Regions from separate parts of the Fictibacillus sp. UD genome, predicted to be linked through region 2. Evidence: riboswitches for the same ligand, from Rfam matches in the RefSeq annotation. Region 2 holds a riboswitch; the other holds the start of a gene.
What was found. A riboswitch is a leader RNA that binds a small molecule or an ion and turns the genes downstream of it on or off. The one in region 2 is predicted to bind cyclic di-GMP.
Positions count from the first base shown of each region.

Region 1 (4,290 bases), on a different contig from region 2:
TCTTCATAAAAAATTCAAAGGAAGCCATAGTGTCCTGATAGCCACTCTCTGTTATAAAAAAGAACATCAGGGTACTAAAAATTGCTGCTCCTAAAAGGAAAGCTCCCTTCAATCTCCAATAAAGAGCTGCATGAATGACAATTAAATAACCGACTGAAACAAACGGACTTTCTGCTCCTCCAGATAGCTGCATGAGCCAAGCATAAGCTATATAGTCAAAAACAATGCCACCCCTTGTAAAAAATCGGTAGTACACGGATTTTTCATGGCATTTATGTAATACGATTTGCGTTGAGGTCATATATAGTATTCCAATCGCCAATAGCAATGGAAACGTATCTGTTTCATAGTTCAATACATTTGAAATAGGAGGATAGTAAAAAATGGGGATGCAAAGAACTAAAAAGAACCATCGCAATAAAGAAGATATGTTTTCAGACCGGTGTTCCGTTATTACAAACCATTCTCTCATGTAGTCATCTTCCTTCACGCTATGCTATATTAGGAAATCTTAGCACGCGGTTCCTGTATTTTACATAAATCAATTTTCATCATATTATTCTTACGTTTCGCACGTTTTCACTTCTCGTTTGTTCGTATACATTCGTTCGTCAGCCAGTTGAAGATAATAATCAATGTTTTCACATGCATCTGCAAGAAGTTCTATTGCACCGTAAGCGAGTGAAATTGAATTGTTCCAATTCATCAATTGACTCTCTATCTTTTCAACAAGGATATACGCTTCCGCTTCTGAAATTCCCGGTAGAAGAAATACAAATTCATCTCCTCCAAATCTAAATCCGGAAAACAATTTTAAGCGTTTTGAAAGCTCAGCGATCTGCTGAAGGATCTCATCTCCAGCAAGATGCCCATACTCATCGTTTATCAGTTTAAAGTTATTAATATCAAACATAACGAGTGTTAACGGCAGTTTAAGTTTGTGCGCTTTCTTTAGCTCTTTTTCCAAACAGTCATAGAAGTAGCGACGGTTATAAAGGTTGGTCAACGGGTCACGAATACTTATTTCTTTCAAATCTTTAAATTGCTCTGCTGAAAAACCGCTTAAGAATCCCGTAACTGATCGATGTGATATACGGTTCCATCTGTCCAACATAAAAAGTTGAACAACATGCGATTCATTTTTTGCTTCTTTTTTTACTTGCTGCAGAACAGATTCACTGATGCTATTAGTAAAGCAAGCAAGTGTCTGATGCGGAATACGCTGATGTCTTAAAAAATGAATACCAGACCGAAAAGCCTTTTGTTCAGCTTGTTTTAAAAATAATTCAAAACGTTTTTCCGGCAAAAAAACCGCATGAACGATTCCCCGTAAAAACTTCACTAATATTTTTTCGTATTGCTCAACAAAACCGTTCAGAAACGTATGAAAGTCATCATATTGTCCGAGATGCTCTTTGTGAGTATGTATCATGGTTGGAATAGACTCCATAAATTTTGAAAACAAGTTTCTTTTGAGTGTGCGCAAGTCTAGTTGGAAGTTTTCCATTTCTGCAACCCCTCAAATCCTGAAAAATTACATACAAAAAGCCATTACCCAAAAAGGGAATGGCTTTAATTAAAGTTGATAGACATCGAATCTCTTTGTCAGTTTTGTTCATCCGGTGCTCATGTATTCGTATACATTCCGCTCCTCTGAACTTCACTTCCTCGACCTTCTCGCCTCTCAAGCATTAATACAATGTTGATAGACATTGAATCTCTTTGTCAGTTTTGTTCCTAAGTGGTCATGTATTTACAATAAATACACATCTCTTAAGAATATACCTCCCAGATCCAACAGCTATCGAAACATTAGTCCGCTTCCCTTTGGCAACCGGCTGCCATTGCATGTCTACCATACTTTAGGCCCATAGCTTTGCGTCCCAGCTTTTCAACTGGTTTGCCCTTAATAACAAAGGTTTCTATTGATTTATAGATATTATATACTATATAGGTAATTTTAGCCAGTATTTTATATAGGTATTTTATCCTATCATTTGTAGTCTTTAGAAATTTTTAACATCCTATAGTACCTATACCCTACCCGTACAACATTTAAAACAAAATAAGGAATTTTTACAGGAAAATGGTAAAGTGTCTTTTTGTAAAACTTAAAATACGCTTTCCGTAAGTCTTTCCATTTGCGGCAATCTTCCTTTTTATAAAAATCAGATACATCCACAATAATTCCTCTATTACCCGAAATCATCACATTTTTCCCATGTACATCGCTAGGCTGCAATCCCTTTTCCGTTGCATAACTTAAGGCTTGATCAATATCAAAAATCACATGCTCAGGTATTTTAATTCCTTTATGCACACAGTCATAAAGCGTAATACCTTGGATTCGTTTTAAAATCAAGAACCTACTTTCCGTGTAATAACAAACAGAAAACCCGGGATGATCGCCTAAACGTTCGTATACTTTCTTCTCATCCAGCAGCCCGTGTTCGTCCCTGCCATAAATTTTCACGACATAATCAGGATATTCTGGATGTAAAAAAACAGCCGCGTAATTACCGCAGCCTAGCATCTGCCAAGGATGTGGTGTATTTACCGGACATACCGGATCAAACGGACTTTGGCTCTCAATCATGATTTCTCTGTTCAATTGTCTGGCAAGCTGAATAAAATGTTCCATTCGGATCCTCAATTTCTAATGGTCTACTATCATCATATGTTTCTGCATTCATTGTATACAGTTGGCATGAAAAAGGAAACCTGAATGCATTCTGGCTTATTCCGCTGTTACATGAAGATAGGAGAGCATAAGCGTTTCGGCTTTGTTCTTCAAATGAACGTTCGGGAATCTCATGATTTCACGGTACCCTCTAATGAAGATCTCGTATTCAGTAATATCTGCTTCACGCCTGCCATCCATCACCTTTATTCTTCTTTTTCGGAGTTCAACTCTAACATCATATAGATCTTTACTAATTTGATTCATAATCTGTTCGATTAATGCGACATATGGCTGCCTCAACTTTAATGGAGAGCCGTTAATAATTTGCAGGTCCCGATTAAACACTGTGAGTAAAATCGGATACATCACAAATTTCTCAATGAGCGAACGCTCTTCTTCGCTTCCGTATTGCACGACAATTCCTCCAATCTTAAGAAGGCGAAAAACGAAATTGTACAGATAATATATTTCTTATGTGAAAAGTTCGGATTTCTTTTCTAACTGAACAGTAGCCCTTAATTATGTTTCCGTGAAGTGAGTATGGAATGATCATTCGGTGAGAAATATCCCCTTTTCGCGAAAGGTAAATCATCTCCACCGCAGTCCTTTCCTGGATGCATCTTAAAAACATGCTAGTCATGAAGCAACCTCCTTTTTTATTTATTATATGCGAACAAACGTTCTTTTTATACAAGAAAAAAATACCTATCTAAAAAAGATAGGTATTTTGGATTTCTATTTGGTTTGAAGACCGATTCCCATCGCCTCTAGCTCTTGATACAAGTTACCCGCAATGGAAAACCCTTCGAAACTGATCCCCAATGATACGACCGTTTGCGCTAATTCAGGACGCATACCGCTTAACGTAACTTTTACACCGAGGAGCTTAAGTGAATTAATCACTTTAAATAAGTTATGAGCTACCATCGTATCGATGACTGGTACTCCAGACAGATCGATAAACAGATGCTCAACTTCTAGTTCCATACATTTCTGAAGTGATGTTTCCATAATTAACTTAGATCGGTGAGTATCAATCGTTCCAACAAGAGGAAGAACAGCAACGGATCTCGTCAGTCTAACTACTGGAACAGAGAGTTCTTCAATGGCTTCTCTTGCCAATCCGAGTACTCTGTTATTGTTTTCTACATAGGCTACACTAAAAGCATGAACGGTTTCATCTAAAAACGGATCAATGATTGACGCAGCTTTTAAAACAGTGTCCACTGAAAACTTTTCATTGTTAATCTCGTTTCGGATAAAGTCCCACAGCACGATCCGATAAAATCTCGTACTGTTTAGTGCGGTATCTAATGGCACTTCATACTGAACCGCAAGTTCGCCATTCTTCCTTCCCCACTTGATAAACCGTTCTTCGCTGGTTTTAAAATCTTCATATAATGCTTCTCCAAAATATGTGAATAATTCTCCACGAAGTTCTTTCACAAAATCTGTTAGAACGGGCGGATTTTCTCCATGCTGAACTTTAACCTCATCAATCTTCTTCGCCAGATCATATTTACAATCAATGATCTTTTTCCCCAATTCTTTCAATTGGCGCTCCATTTTATCTATATCCCCCTATATAAACAAAAAATTATTGCATA
Region 1 is NZ_JARUHH010000012.1:76,906-81,195, forward strand. It holds gene P8610_RS15965 (GGDEF domain-containing protein) at 1-472, opposite strand, end outside; gene P8610_RS15970 (GGDEF domain-containing protein) at 563-1,507, opposite strand; cyclic di-GMP riboswitch class I at 1,827-1,915, opposite strand; gene P8610_RS15975 (serine/threonine protein kinase) at 1,994-2,641, opposite strand; gene P8610_RS15980 (hypothetical protein) at 2,738-3,097, opposite strand; gene P8610_RS15985 (STAS domain-containing protein) at 3,419-4,249, opposite strand.
Region 1: another riboswitch for cyclic di-GMP. It lies ahead of P8610_RS15970 (GGDEF domain-containing protein); the one in region 2 lies ahead of P8610_RS12220 (hypothetical protein).

Region 2 (4,290 bases):
GTTTGCTTACGGTCTAGGTGGACGTCCTGTTAAAGAGTACACATACATACTTGGATTTCCTGCATGGTTTTTTTACAGTTGTATTATAGGATTTATTGTTTTTACCGTTTTGGTATATATCATGGTGAAGTTCTTTTTCAAAGAAGTTCCGTTTGATACAGAAGATTCAGGGCCAAAAGAGGAGGGCGATGTTCGATGAACTGGGATGTGATCCTTCCTTTAGCGTTCTTTTTGATCCTTGTTTTTCTAGTTGGTATTTACACCTCTCGTCATATAAAAAGTGGACCTTCTTTTTTACAAGATTACTTTTTAGCAGGCAGAGAACTTGGCGGCTTTGTGCTCGCTATGACGATGGTGGCCACTTATGGTAGTGCTTCAAGCTTTATTGGAGGGCCAGGTGCTGCTTATCAATTAGGGCTTGGCTGGGTATTGCTCGCTATGGCGCAGCTTGTGACAGGTTATTTTACACTAGCCGTCCTCGGAAAAAAGTTTGCGATAGTGGCTCGTAAGATAAACGCAGTTACACTTATTGATTTTTTAAAAGCGCGTTATGAAAGCAAGTGGGTCGTCATATTGTCAGCGTTAAGCATTGTTATCTTCTTGTTTTCAGCGATGGCTGCCCAATGGGTGGGCGGAGGAAGGCTAATCGAGTCGTTCACCGGGTTATCCTATACAACAGCCCTATTTATCTTTTCGGGTTCTGTCCTCGTTTATGTTATCGCAGGTGGATTTCGAGCTGTCGTGATTACAGATGCGATCCAAGGCGTTGTCATGGTGATCGGGACGGTCATCATACTAGCAGGAACGATTATAGCAGGTGGCGGAATCGAAAACATTATGAGTGAGTTAAGAGCGGAAAACCCAAATCTCATTTCGCCGTTCGGATCTGATCAATCCCTTACACCTCTTTATGTTTCATCATTTTGGATTTTGGTTGGTGTGGGTGTCGTAGGATTGCCGCAGATCTCGGTTAGAGCGATGAGCTACCGAAACGCAAAAGCCATGCATCGAGCGATGATCATCGGAACATTCGTTGTGGGATTCATTATGTTAGGCATGCACTTAGCTGGTGTGTTTGGAAGAGTAGTCCTTCCTGGTATCGAGGTGCCGGATAAAGTAATGCCTTTATTGGCACTCGAGGTACTGCCAGGGTGGTTGGCAGGGATCGTTTTGGCTGCGCCGCTTGCTGCCGTTATGTCAACGGTTGACTCTGTGCTACTGCTCGTCAGCTCAGCAATTATAAAGGATGTTTATATCAATTACATCAAGCCAGATGCAGAAGAGCAATTTGTAAAAAAACTAAGCTTCGGTATCACAGCTGTAGTCGGATTAAGTGTGTTCGCGATGGCCATTCATCCGCCAGACTTGCTGATTTGGCTCAATCTCTTTGCATTCGGTGGATTAGAAGCAGCCTTCATTTGGCCAATTGTTATGGGGCTGTATTGGAAAAGAGGAAATGCCAACGGAGCGATCGCATCTATACTCGTCGGAGTTGGCTCTTATATGTATCTGCACCTGAACTATCCGAACCTATGGGGCATGCATACGGTTGTAATGCCAATCGTGCTATCCTTCTTTGCCTACATTGTGGGGAGTTTCACAAAGGGGGACAGACCCCAGACAAATACATTCTAAACGACATTGTCCACTGGAGGTGGACAATGTCGTTTTTCTTTTGTTCTCAAATGAAATTCTAAAAATGGGATTTAAAAAATTACCCAAATAAATACCTCCAATACAAAACCTATAATAGAATCTTTAAATAAAATCCTACTAAAATGAAAATTTAGTAATAACTTACTAAATACCCATTTACAGTGAATGGAGCTGGTGGTAATTTAGTATCAGAATATAATTAGATAGTGTGGAGCTGTGAAGGTTGTTCTGTATGTGGGCGCTTGGGACAACTGAAGCTAGTAGCGCAACCGACCGCTTTCTTTATGAGTTCTATATATAAAGGAAGGGGTATTTTGTTATGGAAATCTCTCGAAAAGAAAAATTCAGTGCAAAGAAAAAGGCAGGAAAGAAATGGCCTAAAATTGTTTTAGCATCCACTTTGGCATTAGGCGTGGGTTCAACATCTGCATTTGCTGCAAAGCCGGAACTTGCTGATTATCTCTACAACCAGATCGTTTCGTTCACTTATAAGCCAGAAATAGATCAAGCTCTTCAGGATGAAGAAAAGTCACTATTGAAGAATCTAAGCACAAGCATTGCTTCTATCTTCTCAGGTGCTAAACAAGAGCTAGAAGATGAGAAACAAAAGATTATCACAAACAAAAAGACTGAAATACAGTCCCACTACAACAGCGAAATGGCTGAAGTAACAAAGAAGAAAGAGGAAGCAATGGCGAAAAAGAAACAAGAAATGAATGATGCTGCTACTAAGTCAACCACTGACATAAAAGCTAACATTACAAACGAGATTGAAAAAGAGATTGAAAAAAACAAAAACACCAAATAAATTTCCAAGAGCGGAGTCTTCATTCTCCGCTCTTTTTCTTTTTCTGATATCCTAGAATATAGAAATAGATGAACGGAGAGAAATCTATGAAAAAACTATTTTTAGCACTTAGTATTATTTTTCTCGTGTATGCAACGGCTATGCTCATCCAAACGACCAACATGGACATGGGTTTGGCGGTTTTCTTCCTTTTAGGTGCGTTTCTTTTCATCATCTATTATCGACACAATACGGCTATGAAACTTTTTCAAACCTATAAAAAAACAACTGTGACAATTGTGGTGCTTTGCCTGCTTTTTGCCGCCACTCTAGAAACTCTTATTCTGACATCTGCTAATACTGACCCGGGGAAGGTCTCAGGAAAGATAGACTCCATCCTCGTTCTTGGCGGCGGGACAAAGAACAACCGACCTGGTGCTGTTCTTAAAGGAAGGCTGGATCAAGCGCTCGCTTATGCCGAGAACCATCCAAATGTTAACTTTATCGTGAGCGGCGGGCTTGGATTCGGAAAAACAACGAGTGAGGGCACGATCATGAAAAACTATTTAGTAGAGAATGGGATTGAGCCTGAACGCATACAGATTGAAGAAAAAGCCACCAGTACGTACGAAAATCTTTTATATACGAAGGAAATGATTGGTGCCGATCATCAATTGTTAGTCGTTACGAGTGATTTTCATCTTTTTCGAACAAAGATGATTGCAAAACGTGTTGGAATTGAAGCTGAGGGTCTTGGATCACCGCTCAGAATCTCATCAGTTCCTCAAGCGCACGTGCGGGAATATATGGCGATCATAAAGAGTTATTTTACCGACCGTTAAAGGAATGAGGCTAACGATTATGGATAAAAGTAAGTATCATTGCTGCGCGACATGTTTAAATTTCAAGCCGGAAAAAACGAGCCAAGGTATGCGTTATCACTGCGTACGTCTTGGTTTTGAGACAAAACCACAGTACCAGTTCAATTGCTGGGATCCGAAACCTCATGTGGTAGAGCTTATGAAGAAAGAAAAATAATATTGGAGTTATTTTACACAAATACCTTGCAATACAAGTTAGTTCTGCATATACTATTGGTATATCTTGTCATGCAAGGCATTCTTTTTTGTTCAATACCCTTGTAATACAAGGTAGTGAAAAGAGGTGCACCTATATGTCAAACACTCAAATGTTAAAAGGGATTCTCGATGGATGTCTGTTAGCTATTATCCAAGAAGGTGAAGTGTATGGCTACGAATTAGCTGAAAAGCTGGAGACTTACGGTTTTCAACAAACGAGTGAGGGAACCATCTATCCGCTATTAATTCGGATGCAAAAAGAAGAACTCGTAACCACAACGTTAAAGAAATCGACGGCAGGTCCAAGGCGAAAGTATTATTCACTTACGAAAAAAGGTGAAGAAGAGCTAGAGGCTTTTATTGAAAGATGGAGTCAGTTAAGCCGATCAGTGGATCAAATTTTGCAAAAGAAAGGAAGCGAAAAATGAATGCGCCAAAACATACGTTAACGGCAGAAAGTCAGGATTTTTTAGATAACTTAAGACTTTATTTATTCTCAAGTGGTAAAAAGGACGACGAGATTAATGAAATCGTAGAAGAATTAGAAGATCATCTGATGGAAGCGGAAAAGCGCGGCAAATCCGTTCAGCATATTGTCGGAAGCTCGCCAAAAGTATACATGAAGCAGCTATCAGAGGAGATGTCGTTTGATTTCAAATGGTTATCGTATTTTCCAGTGATCGTACTAGGGGTCTTTGCTTATGTGCTGTTAGGAGATGCCATCAGAGGCGGAGTGCAATATTCGCTTCTTCAAGTCATCGGATATCC
Region 2 is NZ_JARUHH010000006.1:174,272-178,561, forward strand. It holds gene P8610_RS12210 (YhdT family protein) at 1-199, shown strand, start outside; gene panF (sodium/pantothenate symporter) at 196-1,635, shown strand; cyclic di-GMP riboswitch class II at 1,858-1,940, shown strand; gene P8610_RS12220 (hypothetical protein) at 1,976-2,464, shown strand; gene P8610_RS12225 (YdcF family protein) at 2,551-3,285, shown strand; gene P8610_RS12230 (PadR family transcriptional regulator) at 3,618-3,950, shown strand; gene P8610_RS12235 (HAAS domain-containing protein) at 3,947-4,290, shown strand, end outside.